Regions from separate parts of the Paenibacillus sp. FSL H8-0548 genome, predicted to be linked through region 1. Evidence: riboswitches for the same ligand, from Rfam matches in the RefSeq annotation. Region 1 holds a riboswitch; each other region holds the start of a gene.

Region 1 (3,170 bases):
CAACTAGCTAATGCGCCGCGGGTCCATCTTTAAGTGATAGATTGCTCCATCTTTCCCGGCTCGATCATGCGATCAAGCCGCGTATCCGGTATTAGCATTCGTTTCCGAATGTTATCCCAGTCTTAAAGGCAGGTTACCCACGTGTTACTCACCCGTCCGCCGCTAAGTATCAGAGATGCAAGCATCTCATCAACTCCGCTCGACTTGCATGTATTAGGCACGCCGCCAGCGTTCGTCCTGAGCCAGGATCAAACTCTCCATTTTGGTGTTTGAAATGCTCATTACTTTTTTATCGCTTTTTCGCTTATCCCGAGGGATTTGCGAGGCAGTTATTACTCGTTGTTCAGTTTTCAAAGAACAATGTTCTCTTTCGTGTCATCCGCTAATGTCTCGCAGCGACAAGAAATAATATATCACGAGTGCCTATGTGAATGCAAGTCTTTTTTATAAAACATTTAAAAATAATGAATACAACATGTTTCATCCCAATAATACCCTCAATATCACATCATCGTGTACTTCAGCATTCCATCCTTACATCGCACATCCTGCTGCCTGTCGGTACACAAAGAAACGGGCCTGCGTATGAACGCAAGCCCGTTTCTTTGTGTGTATTAATATTCCTTAGCGATCGTATACTTCGATGCATCCTTGATTAGATCCATCTTCTTATTGCTGTTCTTGTATCCAGCATCTACAGTCGTATCGATAGTAACCCATTTGCCATCGAGATAAACCTGATTCCAAGCATGATAAACATCTACATAGCTCGAATCGCCCATCAATAGCTTAGTCGGGATTCCCACACTTCGGAGCATGCCAGCAAACAATGATGCATATCCGTAGCAAATGTCTTTTTGTGCTTTAAACGTACGATCGATGTTGGGTAGGTAATCGACCGATAAGCTCTCAGCCAATTTATTATCATATTTAATGTTAGTTATGATGTAGTCGTAGATAGCTTTCACTTTATCTGCATCGGTTTTTTTGTTCTTCGTTAATTCTTTAGCTTTAATGACTGCGCTGCTTGTGCTTGTCCAATCAATATTTTGAATCGAGTTCAGATACAGAACATTACTATCCTTCAAGTTCAAAACTACGGTTTCTTTCTTTAGCTGTTTATATTTATTACCTGTGGTATTCTCGAGCAGCGATATTGTATATTCACCATTTCCAAGCTGCAATGGAAAGCTTTCACTTTTCTTGCCCGCTGTAATGTTATAGGTATAATTCGATTTGCCTTTAGCAATGAGCAGCTTCGTTGTTACTTTTGTATTCGCTGCATATTCTACTGAAACAATCCCAGCGCTAAGCTTGTCCTTATTTAGCCAGTTATCAGTACTATTTCCGCTTGCCTCTGCAGTGGTAACATTAATCGATGCAAAGAGGACAAATGCTGCAATTAACACCATTAGTTTACGCATTCAAAACTCTCCCTTCGGTAGCTGGCTGCCATCTTCAGAAGGCCCTTTAGCTTTGCGTCCCTACCTTTCGATAGGTTTGCCATTATCGTGTGAAGCTTTATTAAAGGTAAACTACTTAATAAACAAAAAAAAAGCATGTCCATTCGGTAGCTGGCTGCCATCTTTCAGAAGGCCCTTTAGCTTTGCGTCACTGCCTTTCGACAGCTTTGCCATTATCGTGTAAAGCTTTAATAGTTATATTCTACCATGACAATCTATTAAAACAATAGCCTACTCACATAAAACATTAGTAATTTGCTAGATTTTAAGCTTTGATGCCACAAAAGCTCAAAAAAAAGAACCGCCTGCAGCAATTGCCAGGCGGTTCGACGATTATAGACTTATTGTCAGAAGAACTATTCGTCTCTCATATGAGGGAACAACAGTACGTCACGTATCGATGGTGAGTCTGTCAGCAGCATAATCAAACGATCAATACCGATGCCAAGCCCGCCGGTTGGCGGCATGCCGTATTCTAGCGCGCGGATAAAATCCTCGTCCATTTCATGCGCTTCATCATTGCCATGCTCACGCTCAAGCAGCTGTGATTCAAAACGCTCGCGCTGGTCGATCGGATCATTAAGCTCAGTAAAAGCGTTCGCATGCTCACGAGCTACGATAAACAGCTCGAAACGGTCCGTGAACCGCGGGTCTGCCTCGCTCTTCTTAGCTAGCGGAGAGATCGCAACTGGATGACCGGTAACAAAGGTTGGCTGAATAAGGGTATGCTCGCCAAACTGCTCAAAGAATGCATTAAGAATATGACCGAATGTCATATGAGGCTCTACAGCAACCTTGTGCTCCTTCGCTAAACGATGTGCTTCCTCATCGCTCATCTCAACACCAAAATCAACGCCTGTCAATTCTTTAACAAGCTCCACCATAGAAACACGACGCCACTGCGGAGTCAGATCAATTTCTTGACCTTGGTATGTGATTTTCGTTGAGCCCAGCACCTCTTGTGCAATATGTGCGATGACATTTTCTGTGAGTGCCATAATATCCTTGTAATCGGCATAGGCCTCATACAGCTCTATCATTGTAAATTCAGGGTTATGACGTGTAGACATCCCCTCGTTCCGATATACGCGGCCAATCTCATATACCTTCTCCATGCCGCCTACGATAAGCCGTTTCAAATGAAGCTCAATCGCAATACGCATGTAGAGCTGCATATCGAGTGCATTGTGATGGGTTTCAAACGGACGCGCCGCCGCGCCGCCTGCAATAGAATGAAGGGTTGGCGTTTCAACCTCAAGGTAGCCACGAGAATCTAAATAGCGTCTCATAGACTGAATGATTTTTGAACGAGTAATAAAGGTTTGCTGCACCTCAGGGTTTACAATAAGATCAACATAACGCTGACGGTAACGAAGCTCAACATCTTTAAGTCCATGATATTTGTCGGGCAATGGAAGCAACGATTTAGTCAACACTTCAATATCAAGCGCTTTGACCGATACTTCACCAGTATTGGTTTTAAACACAACGCCCTCAACACCGATAATATCCCCAATATCCAAAATGTCGAATGCAGCGAACTTATGCTCAGCAACACTATCCTTGCGCACATAAATTTGAACCTTTCCGCTCAAATCCTGTATCGTCGCGAAGCCCGCTTTACCCATACCGCGCTTCTGCATAATACGGCCCGCAATACGGACTTGCACGCCTTTTTCTTCGAGCTCATCTTTAGCAAAGCCTTCA
Region 2 (3,170 bases), 580 kb from region 1:
TCGCCTCGCCACTCCCGCAGCGCAAGCAGCTGCACTCGCGCCTGCGGCGCCTCAACCCGTCCACTCGCACGCCCGCTTCAGCGGCGACTGATCCGCCAAGGCGCACCCGCCCGAGCAGCGCAGCAAGCTGGAGCACTGCGCTCCAGCTTGCCGCGGCACCGGGTCCCCCTGCGCCAGTGAGCAGGGCGTGCGCCTCGCTGCGCAATAGCGCACGTCCCTGCAATACATCCGCGGCAAGCTCCGCCCATGCCGCGACCAGGCCCAGCGTGCTTACGCTGAGCATAGGCCCTTTCATTGCATATGTTTCTCTAGATCTGCCTTCATTTTCTCCATACCAGCTCGCTGCATTCGCTCTTTCCCTCAGCTCACTATAACTACCCGCTAAACTCGTCCTTTTCTCACTCAGTCCAATCACACCGATCCCGCTCTTTCCCTCCTTCTGCTCCCCATACCTTTCCGCTGCACTTCTCCTTTTCTCCCGCTCCCAGACCACACCTAATCGAAGCAAGCCTTCTCTATCCCACTCCGCAGTCCGTACAGGATGGATTCTCCTTTGCCACCGCCACTTCCAGCGTGCTGCCTGTCCATTTTCCGCTTCAAGCTTTGCCTCCCGAGTACAGGCAAGCAGCAGCTCAATCGCTCCTACACAATCAACAACTGCCTGCCTCTCTTTCCAAACTCCACTCCCGCTCCTCATTGCAATATCCCATAGCTCCACTGCGCGAGAGGCATCAGAAAGCGGAAGCTCCTCCAGCAGCAGCCAGCCTGAATGAGCAAGCTCACCATTTAAGCAGCCGGCCTCTTCGAAATGCCCATTCATCCAATAATGCTTATCCACCTCAGAGTTGATGGTCAGCCTAGCTTTCCATTGCTTGCGCACCTCTACGATATACACTTGAACCCTCATCCTAATTCGCCCCCGATCGCTTGTCAGTATCGAGCACACTGAGCATAACGACCAACGGCTGCATAAACGAAAAGAAACACACTCATCGACGCAGCCTGCGTTATGGAGTGTGCTTCACTCTTTGTATGAAATTACCATAATCATATACTAAAATGGCATTTTCGACAAATCTGACGGATTTTGCAAATCAATTAATACCGCATGATCCGCTTGCGAAACGATGCCCTCAGCCTGCAGCAGCCACAAAAGCTGGGTCCCCTCTATCCCCTTCATTTGTGAGCGCTTACTATCATCATTTTCTGTCATTTGTATTTGCTTTTTAGGGTGAACGTTAACCTCCCGGCCTCCTCTAGCCAAACGGTCAACCATTGCTCGCGTCTCTTCTGAGACACCATGATCAACAATGGTCAAACGCACATTTCGACCCATTCTGCGTGAAAATGAAAATAACGAACGTACGTACCACTCCAAATTTCTCTGCCGATCGTCCGCTACGAGCACATAATGCTGGCTGGAACGCTGCCTTCCACGCCAAATTCGATACGCCAGATGCACGAATAATGCAGCCAGAACATAGCAGCCAATGACTAATAATAGAAGCTCAAGCATAGCGGCCACCTCCTCTTTGTGACACTATATGCTGAGATGAGCCCACTGGTTACCCACCTGAGGGACAAGACGACAAAATGCACCAAAAGCCAAACAGCAGCCCGCTTTTACCGAATCATAATAGTCAAAATACGACAAAGAAACACCCTTGAGCAATTTACAATATATGTTATCATTTTACTATATCCTTGTAGTTGTATGATGGTGAGCATAATGATCGAGGGAGAAGGTGGACTTTACTTATCCATAACTACCAGGGAAGCGATGAAATATAATCTGCATTTGGACACTTGGATTATATGGAGCTAGTAGTGTAACCGGCCCTCTTAGAACCACACTACCTATCTAAGAGGAGAGTGCTTAATGTATTATTGGAAAAAACGGGTTTCTGTAAGTTTATCCATTTTATTAATTCTTTCATTAGCGCTTGGCTCACTGGTCATGGCGGATGCAGGAAGCAGCGGAGGCTCGGCCACAACCGACCCGATTATCGAAAATAGCTGTCAGCAATATTCAGACGACAAAATAAATGTGGAAGCAACTAACGCAAGCATCGTAGACAATGGTGACGGCACAGCAACAGCAACCTTCAAAACCAAGCTCGATTGTGTGAGAGTAAGCTTTTCCTCCTATGCGGCCCCCGAGGATTGGACTCTTGGCCCAAATGAAACTACAATTCCCTACCTCTTGCAGACGCACTTTAACGGCAAGACGATTGAATATCCGAAAGCTGGGAGCCATTCGATCACGATTAATATCCCAAAATGCCTCCCTTATCAATTAGATATCTACAGCGGCAAAGAGCTTATCACATTAGGTGTGGGTGCTCATGGCGATAAAATTTTAGGCTGGAAGCTTAAGCTTACCAACACCTGTAAAGGAAATATCACAATTAATAAATTCTTGAACCATGTAGACGGAGCACCACATGCCGGTATTACCTTCGAGCTCTGGAAAAATGACGTTTTATACACTACCGGAGCAACGGACGTCAATGGAGTTCTACAATTCAATGATCTTCCGATTGGAAACTACGTATTAAAAGAGCAAACCTTGAACGGCTTCACTACAGATCTGGCGATAACCGAGCAAATAGCAGTCACCATGGATTCCTCAAAGCTAAAAGTCGTCATCAACACCCCTAAGCTAAAATTAGAAGCCGCTTGCTCTGCCGATCCAAATCAAACAAGAAACTGGACTGTCATCAACGAGAGCGATATTGAAGTTCCTTACACATGGGATATTACAGGCTCACCTCAAACGGGTGGAGGAACTGTTGCAGGAGCAGCCTCAACTCCAATTATTTCTACCGCCGAAATAACCGATCCAATCGCTCCAAATACTTTAAATCTTCACTGGGGGAGTGATAAAACGATATCCCTTGTGAACAGTGGCGAGTTATGCCCTACGCCAACACCAACAACACCGCCAAGTCCTACACCTACAACAGAGACCTCTCCCACACCTACGATAAGCACCACACCTACAACGGAGACCTCTCCTACACCTACGACAGGCTCTACACCTACAACAGTGACTTCTCCTACACCTACGACAAACACTACGCCTACAACGGAGACCTCTCCTGCACCTACGACAAGTACTGCGCCTTCAGAAACACCAGATGTATTAATTGATCTAGAGGATGAGGATA
Region 3 (3,170 bases), 1.1 Mb from region 1:
TTGCTTGAGCAGCTGTTGTACCGAAAAATTAACCGACACGGTAATCGGTGCCAAGCCCATTGCCTGCCAACGCTTGTTCTGCATGCAAGCCTCACGCAGCACCCATTCACCTATCGGAACGATGAGTCCCGTCTCCTCTGCGATCGGTATGAATTCTGTTGGCGACACCAACCCCCAATCCGGATGATTCCAGCGGAGCAGTGCCTCTACACCGACAATTTCCATCGATTCCGTATGTACACGAGGCATATAGTCGAGAAACAGCTCTCCTCTCCCGAGCGCTTTACGCAAATCATTGCTGAGCGAGAACAATTTAAATGTTTGTACACTTAATGAAGAAGAGTAACATTGAAACTGATCTCTTCCTCTCGATTTGGCAAAATAAAGGGCGGCATCTCCGTTTTTCATCAACGACTCTACGGTGCTCCCGTCGTCAGGTGATTGACAGATGCCAATACTCGCCGTTACATTCAGCTCATACCCTTCTATCACAAATTGATTTTTAATCAAATCAATGATTTTATTAGAGCTCTTGGTAATATCGCTTTGCTGCTGCAGATTAGATAGGATGATAGCAAACTCATCTCCGCCAAGCCGGAACACTTCCTGTCCGCTGCCAAGATTATTCCTCAGCCTGTCAGCGATTTGTTTGAGCAGCTCATCCCCTATCGGATGCCCCAGCGTATCATTCACATATTTGAAGCGATCCAGATCGATGAGCATTACCGCCAGTTTTTGTTTATAGTACGCATTCACGATTAGCAGCTTGTTCAACTGCTCTTCAAACCTTCGTCGATTCGGCAGCTCTGTTAAATAGTCGTGATACGCCAAAAATTGGTTTAGTTCCTCCGCTTTGCTCCGTTCTGTAATATCCAGGACAATGCCTACAATTGCTTTCTCTCCTAAATGAGAGACACGATTGTAATGCACCTCACAGTGTATAATCGTTCCGTCCTGCTTATATGCCCGATGGCAAAAATTAGGTATCGATTCCCCTTCATTGAGCTTCATGACCTGACTTAAGACTGCTTCACGATCCTTATGATAGACGATTCCCCCGACATCCATACCGATTAATGTATCGTAACCAAGCATCTTATTCAGCTGCTCATTTGTATAGACAAAGCAAGACCCTTGTGCGACAAATATGCCGACGATAGATTGCTCCAATATACTCCGATATTTGAGCTCAGCTTCTGTAAGGGATTGTTCAATCCTCTTTTTCTGCGTAATGTCCTTAGCGATACCATATATACCAATTAGCTCATTATTAATAATAATCGGTATACTGGTCACATTAAGCTCGACCGTTTGTCCGCTTTTAGTTATACCTGTCGTATCGTAATTTTGAGGTACAAGTGTTTTGACTGTTTTCTCAATATAATGAATCGCTAAATCCATACTTTCCTGTTCGATAATACGATAGAAATTACATTCGAGAACCTCGTCCTGAGTGTAGCCAAACATTTTCTCAAGTGATGAATTGCATGACATAAACTGGCCATCTAGGTTAAACGAAAAAACCGCGTCAGGATTATTTTCAAATATTGATTTATAATGCTGCAAAACTTCATTCTCCGTCTGATCCTGAACTGTACCGATAGTCATCACAATTTCATTGTCATCACCGAGAATAAACGAAGTATTTGCTACCACAAGTCTCACTTCACCGCTTGGACGAACGATGCGATACTTGCTAATATCCTCTGATTTTGATGCTTGCGATGCAAGAAGCTGCCGCGCCACACGCTCGCGATCTTCAGGATGAACAAAGTTAAATAATTGATCCTGCTTCAATATAAAATCAGAGCTCATGCCATAAATGGCGAACATTTGGTTGGACCATGACGTTTTTTCCGAAGTATGGTCATACGCCCAAAATCCTAAATTAGCTGCCTTTTGAACAATATCAAATTTAGTCATATTGTCAGTAAAATGTTTAATTTCTAGTTCCATTGTCTAATATCCCTTATCCCTTCCTAATATTGCAGATGAGGTAACTTGATGTTATAAGGAAGAGGATATTAAACGATTATCACTCAGCCTTTTGGCAACCCAGCCACCTTTGGAAACTTCCTTTAGGCCTGTTGGCTTTGCGTCATTGTCTTTCGACAACTTTGCTTTTTTCTAGGACTATTTACTTATACCAGTATTTCATAAAATGCTTATATATTCCATCATGAAATTAGCAAAACCAGTGATATTCGGTTCAATTACAATCTCGGGTCAATTTCCTTCTCTCTAGCCACCTCGAATAGGAGATTAGCAACAGCCGATTGGTAAGCTTCATTTTCCGGTGATATGTTAGAAAACGGCACTTCCAGCATGATCTGTCCCAATCGATGCTCATTTATTGATGTGCGAAGCTTCATGTTAATGCTCTTCTGCTTGATCAGCTTCTGGTACTTATGCGGAAAGCGATAATCATAACCATAAATAATGGACATATAGCTTGCATTTCGCACCTTCATATAAGGAACGGCTTCCGGGACTATTTGCTCAGGCTTAATGACAACACCCTCCATATGATTATCTATCGTGAGCGCTCGAAAGTATTGCTCTGCCTGGTCATAGCTCTCTGTATTCATCAGATCCAGCTTAATAAACGAATCATCGCTGAGGAAACGATACATCTCTGATGTGCACCAATCCGGCAATGCTTCACTTCCATCACGATATATCATTTTGAGCAGCGAAAACGGCTTATACTGAAGTTCGCCTGCTTCTGCATAGAGCTCTAGCTGCTTCTTGTACGTTACATAGGCTTCAATATGCTCGTCTAGAGGTCTATGCTTCTCCAACATCGTATGAACATGTTTATAGTTCTGATAAATGGTTAAGCCATGTTTTTCATTCAGCTCCCCTTTGCTAAGGTGGAATTGATCCCGCTCAAAGCCGCTTTCCTTATAATTATCCACAAGCTTATTGAACGCTTCATCGAAGCCATTCGCCTGCAAGAAGGCCAGCTCCGTCTTTAACGCCTGCTCAATGGGCTTGAACTGCTTGTCAATGAGACCTTCTCCGAGCGCTTGCCATGGAAGCAGCTCACCATCGAGCAGCAGCATCGCAATGTCGTTTTCCTTCATATAGCCGCCAAACCTATTCAGCAGCTTCTCGTACACTGGAGTTAGATCCAGCTTGTTAATTTCGTAGCCATTGCGGCTAACTGC
Region 4 (3,170 bases), 390 kb from region 1:
ACAGGATTAGAATCACCAATTGTATTAATACGATTAGAGGGATTATCGAAAGACAAATCATGGCCACTACCATCTATGATTTGAGTATTGGCAGCAATCAAGCAATTCTTTCCTATTGAAATTTTCTCATAGGCGTGAATACAAGTACCATGAATTCTTGTATTATCACCTATAATTATTTCAGCGTTGGGTCTATCTGCATATAGCTTAACGGGTGAATGCATGTTAATGTGATAGCCCTTGTTTCTAGAATTTAATGTTACATTATTTCCCATTACTATCTTTCCTCCATTTCTAATATCCACAATTGGGGAGTCAATTACTTTTAGTTTTGTACCAAATGTGAGTCCTTTAGTTCTCTTGAGCTTATTAAAGATTAATTTTCTTTTAAGTCGATATATGATTTTTTGTAACATGAAAATATCGTCTCCCTATAATAGTATATAGTTGTATAATAACATTTAATTCATTATTAGGTTTACCAAAGTGAATAATATTTGCTATTAAGTTAAGTATGATCCATTAATAAAAAAACACAGTAAAAAATGGCGGAACAGTAAACTTTCTAAACAACACGTAAGTACCTTTTTATGAGGAAGATGATTTTGATTTTCCTGTCTCTCCGTATGTTGCAATGAAAAATGGTATGCTTCTGTGTCATACTTATCATAGCTTATACAGTACAATCAGCTTGAAAAGAATGGTCGAGGCAATAGAGGATACATTAGGAAAGAATGCTGAAATCAATAAAATATCTCTGCAGCTTGGAGATGTAAATAGGACATTTGCGAAAGTGAGCAAGGCAAAAGAAGTATTAGGATACAATCCTTCTTGTGATATTGAGGACGGGATAAGGAATTTTGTCGAATGGTATAAAGCTTCAAATGACAAATAAGCAATAACATATAGGCTGCTCTGTTCAATTTTTCCATTCAATCCTATACATCCCCCTACAATTTTGGTACGATACCACTAAATAAACAACTGCATAAACCGTACGATAAAGGCAAAACCATTGAAAAGTGGTGACGCAAAGCTAGAGGGGCTTATCTGTAATCAGAATGCCAGCCAGCTATCGAATATCGTACCTCCCGTCGTGGTTTATGTGAATAAATGGAGGGTCTTCATATGCTCATACGCGAAATTTTTGTACGTGAGTGGCATCAGCTTTGTATTGCATTTCATGAAAACCTATGGGAAGATTGCTTGGATGAAGAAAAGCGCATGGAACTCTATTTAAAGATCATATATCATAAGAATAAATTAGCGGCAGTCGCTCTTCCGTAAACCAACCCTTAGCGTACCCGTTATCGTTAAGAAGATGTTATATCCCAAGCTGACGCCTTATCCGTATAAGGTATCAGCTTGTTTTTTTTATCTAATAAAAGGAGAATCATATGTGGATATTGCTCTTGCAACCGCACATATGAACCAAAAACAATGAAAAAATGGAATATGAAACTTGCTATTCTTGCAGGTGCTGTCGTAATTATTGGTCTTGTGATCTATGGTGGTACGAGCTTGTATTCCAAGCTGAATCAAGTGAATGAGTTGAATGAACGTTTAAATGAATCGGCTGAGGCAGCCGAAGGATTGGAATCACCGGTTCCGACAAAGGAGCCAGCTGATCAAATAGAACAGACACCGGCTGCTGAGCCCACGCTAGCCCCAGAGCTAGTACCTTCTACTCAGCCTGACGATGTCATTCAGCCTACTCCCACTGCAACTTTGACACCTGAACAAGCGTCTAATAACGTAGACAAGGGTCAGAAGCCGGAGAAAGCAGCCACGAGTTCAGAAGAGAAGTCCCGGAAGAAGAAAGAAATTGATGCTTCGGTCACTGCCAAGCTAGATAACCTGAAGTCATCCTGCCAAGCAGCTAGTAGAAGTCTAATTCAGCAGATCACGGATGAGCTGAGTGGTAATGAGGATGCTACGCTTGCGGATATTCAGTCCAAGTATCTGAGTAAGGTCATAACGGCAGAGTCGGATTGTGATTTAAAGTTTAATGAATTGATAAGCAATGCCAAGAGTGAGTATAAAGCAGCCGAACTAGGCGATCAGCCCTTTCCTGATTGGAGCTCGCAATACGAGAATGCGAAGGCAGGGGCTAGAGCCGATGCGCTTGCTGCTATTGTAAATTCGATTAAGTAGCTATATAAGTTGAATTTAAAAAATGATCTACTCGCACAGCGTACAAAACGTAAATTTCTAGTTCAACTTATATGGTTCTATTATTTTGAGGAGGATCTATGAAACAGTCACGTATATTATCTATTTTTCTTGTTGCTATGATGCTATCTTCCGTATTTGCTGCCGCTGTATCGGCAGCGACGACAACAATCAAGGTCAAGACACAGCAGATTGGTCTGCAATTTGATGGACAAGCGCTTAAACTGCCTGACGGTCAGTATTCTTTTATATATGAAGGACGTACTTATGTGCCAATCCGTTATATCTCTTACGCGCTGCAAAAATCTGTGCACTGGGATGGCGCGAAGGCTGCAGTCTCAGAGCCGACAGAGAAAGAGCTTGCTGCGCTGAAGAAGCAGCTTCAAAGTGCAGCTGCGGGCAGCCAGAAGCCACAGGCAAGTGTTGAAATTGCGATTCAGCCTGTAAAGGCATCGTTGGTATTCGATGGGAAGACGGCATCCTTGCCGAGTGGGCAATCCATTTATAACTACAAAGGCTCTATCTATGTGCCGATTCGCTTCTTGTCTGAGTCAGTAGGGACGCAGATTAGCTTTGACCCTATTACGAAGACAGTTAGTGGAGAGTCTGCTGCATATCGAGCTGGGCAAGGAACAGGTGGAGGCGCCGTCGACGGTGGTACTACTGGTAATGCTGGCAGTGGCGGAACAGGCGGCGGAGTGGTTAAACCGACTTATGAGCAAATTACAGCAGATACCGAATTAAAGCTTGCTGCTTTGAAAGAAAGCTGCTGGGCGACTCTGACGGATATTGGTCTTCAATACCTGGCGGCAAGTGCTGTGGATCAACCTAGCATTAAGGAAAAAGGGCTTCAGAAGCTGAACAATTGCTCTGTAAAGTTTGAGGCGATTATGTCAGATGCTACAGCTAAGCTGACAACAAACGGATATAGCACGGATATTATTGCTACTTACCGTGATACCTTCAACAAAGAGCTGGAAGCAGGAAGAGCTCTTGCG

What was found. Region 1 has a riboswitch for cyclic di-GMP ahead of MHI37_RS00425 (transglutaminase-like domain-containing protein). Riboswitches for the same ligand answer to the same signal wherever they lie in the genome.
Region 2: it holds a riboswitch for cyclic di-GMP, as region 1 does, so the genes downstream of both, MHI37_RS28935 (SpaA isopeptide-forming pilin-related protein) here and MHI37_RS00425 (transglutaminase-like domain-containing protein) in region 1, are expected to answer to the same signal.
Region 3: it holds a riboswitch for cyclic di-GMP, as region 1 does, so the genes downstream of both, MHI37_RS05040 (EAL domain-containing protein) here and MHI37_RS00425 (transglutaminase-like domain-containing protein) in region 1, are expected to answer to the same signal.
Region 4: it holds a riboswitch for cyclic di-GMP, as region 1 does, so the genes downstream of both, MHI37_RS02155 (hypothetical protein) here and MHI37_RS00425 (transglutaminase-like domain-containing protein) in region 1, are expected to answer to the same signal.

What each region holds. Positions count from the first base shown of each region.
Region 1 is NZ_CP152049.1:87,420-90,589, reverse strand. It holds rRNA gene MHI37_RS00430 (16S ribosomal RNA) at 1-264, opposite strand, end outside; gene MHI37_RS00425 (transglutaminase-like domain-containing protein) at 615-1,424, opposite strand; cyclic di-GMP riboswitch class I at 1,438-1,515, opposite strand; cyclic di-GMP riboswitch class I at 1,567-1,645, opposite strand; gene lysS (lysine--tRNA ligase) at 1,820-3,170, opposite strand, start outside.
Region 2 is NZ_CP152049.1:6,855,117-6,858,286, forward strand. It holds gene MHI37_RS28925 (helicase-related protein) at 1-907, opposite strand, end outside; gene MHI37_RS28930 (hypothetical protein) at 1,055-1,516, opposite strand; cyclic di-GMP riboswitch class II at 1,765-1,848, shown strand; gene MHI37_RS28935 (SpaA isopeptide-forming pilin-related protein) at 1,880-3,170, shown strand, end outside.
Region 3 is NZ_CP152049.1:1,215,380-1,218,549, reverse strand. It holds gene MHI37_RS05040 (EAL domain-containing protein) at 1-1,956, opposite strand, end outside; cyclic di-GMP riboswitch class I at 2,047-2,132, opposite strand; gene MHI37_RS05035 (metallophosphoesterase) at 2,214-3,170, opposite strand, start outside.
Region 4 is NZ_CP152049.1:476,104-479,273, forward strand. It holds gene MHI37_RS02150 (acyltransferase) at 1-416, opposite strand, end outside; cyclic di-GMP riboswitch class I at 996-1,080, shown strand; gene MHI37_RS02155 (hypothetical protein) at 1,441-2,154, shown strand; gene MHI37_RS02160 (stalk domain-containing protein) at 2,253-3,170, shown strand, end outside.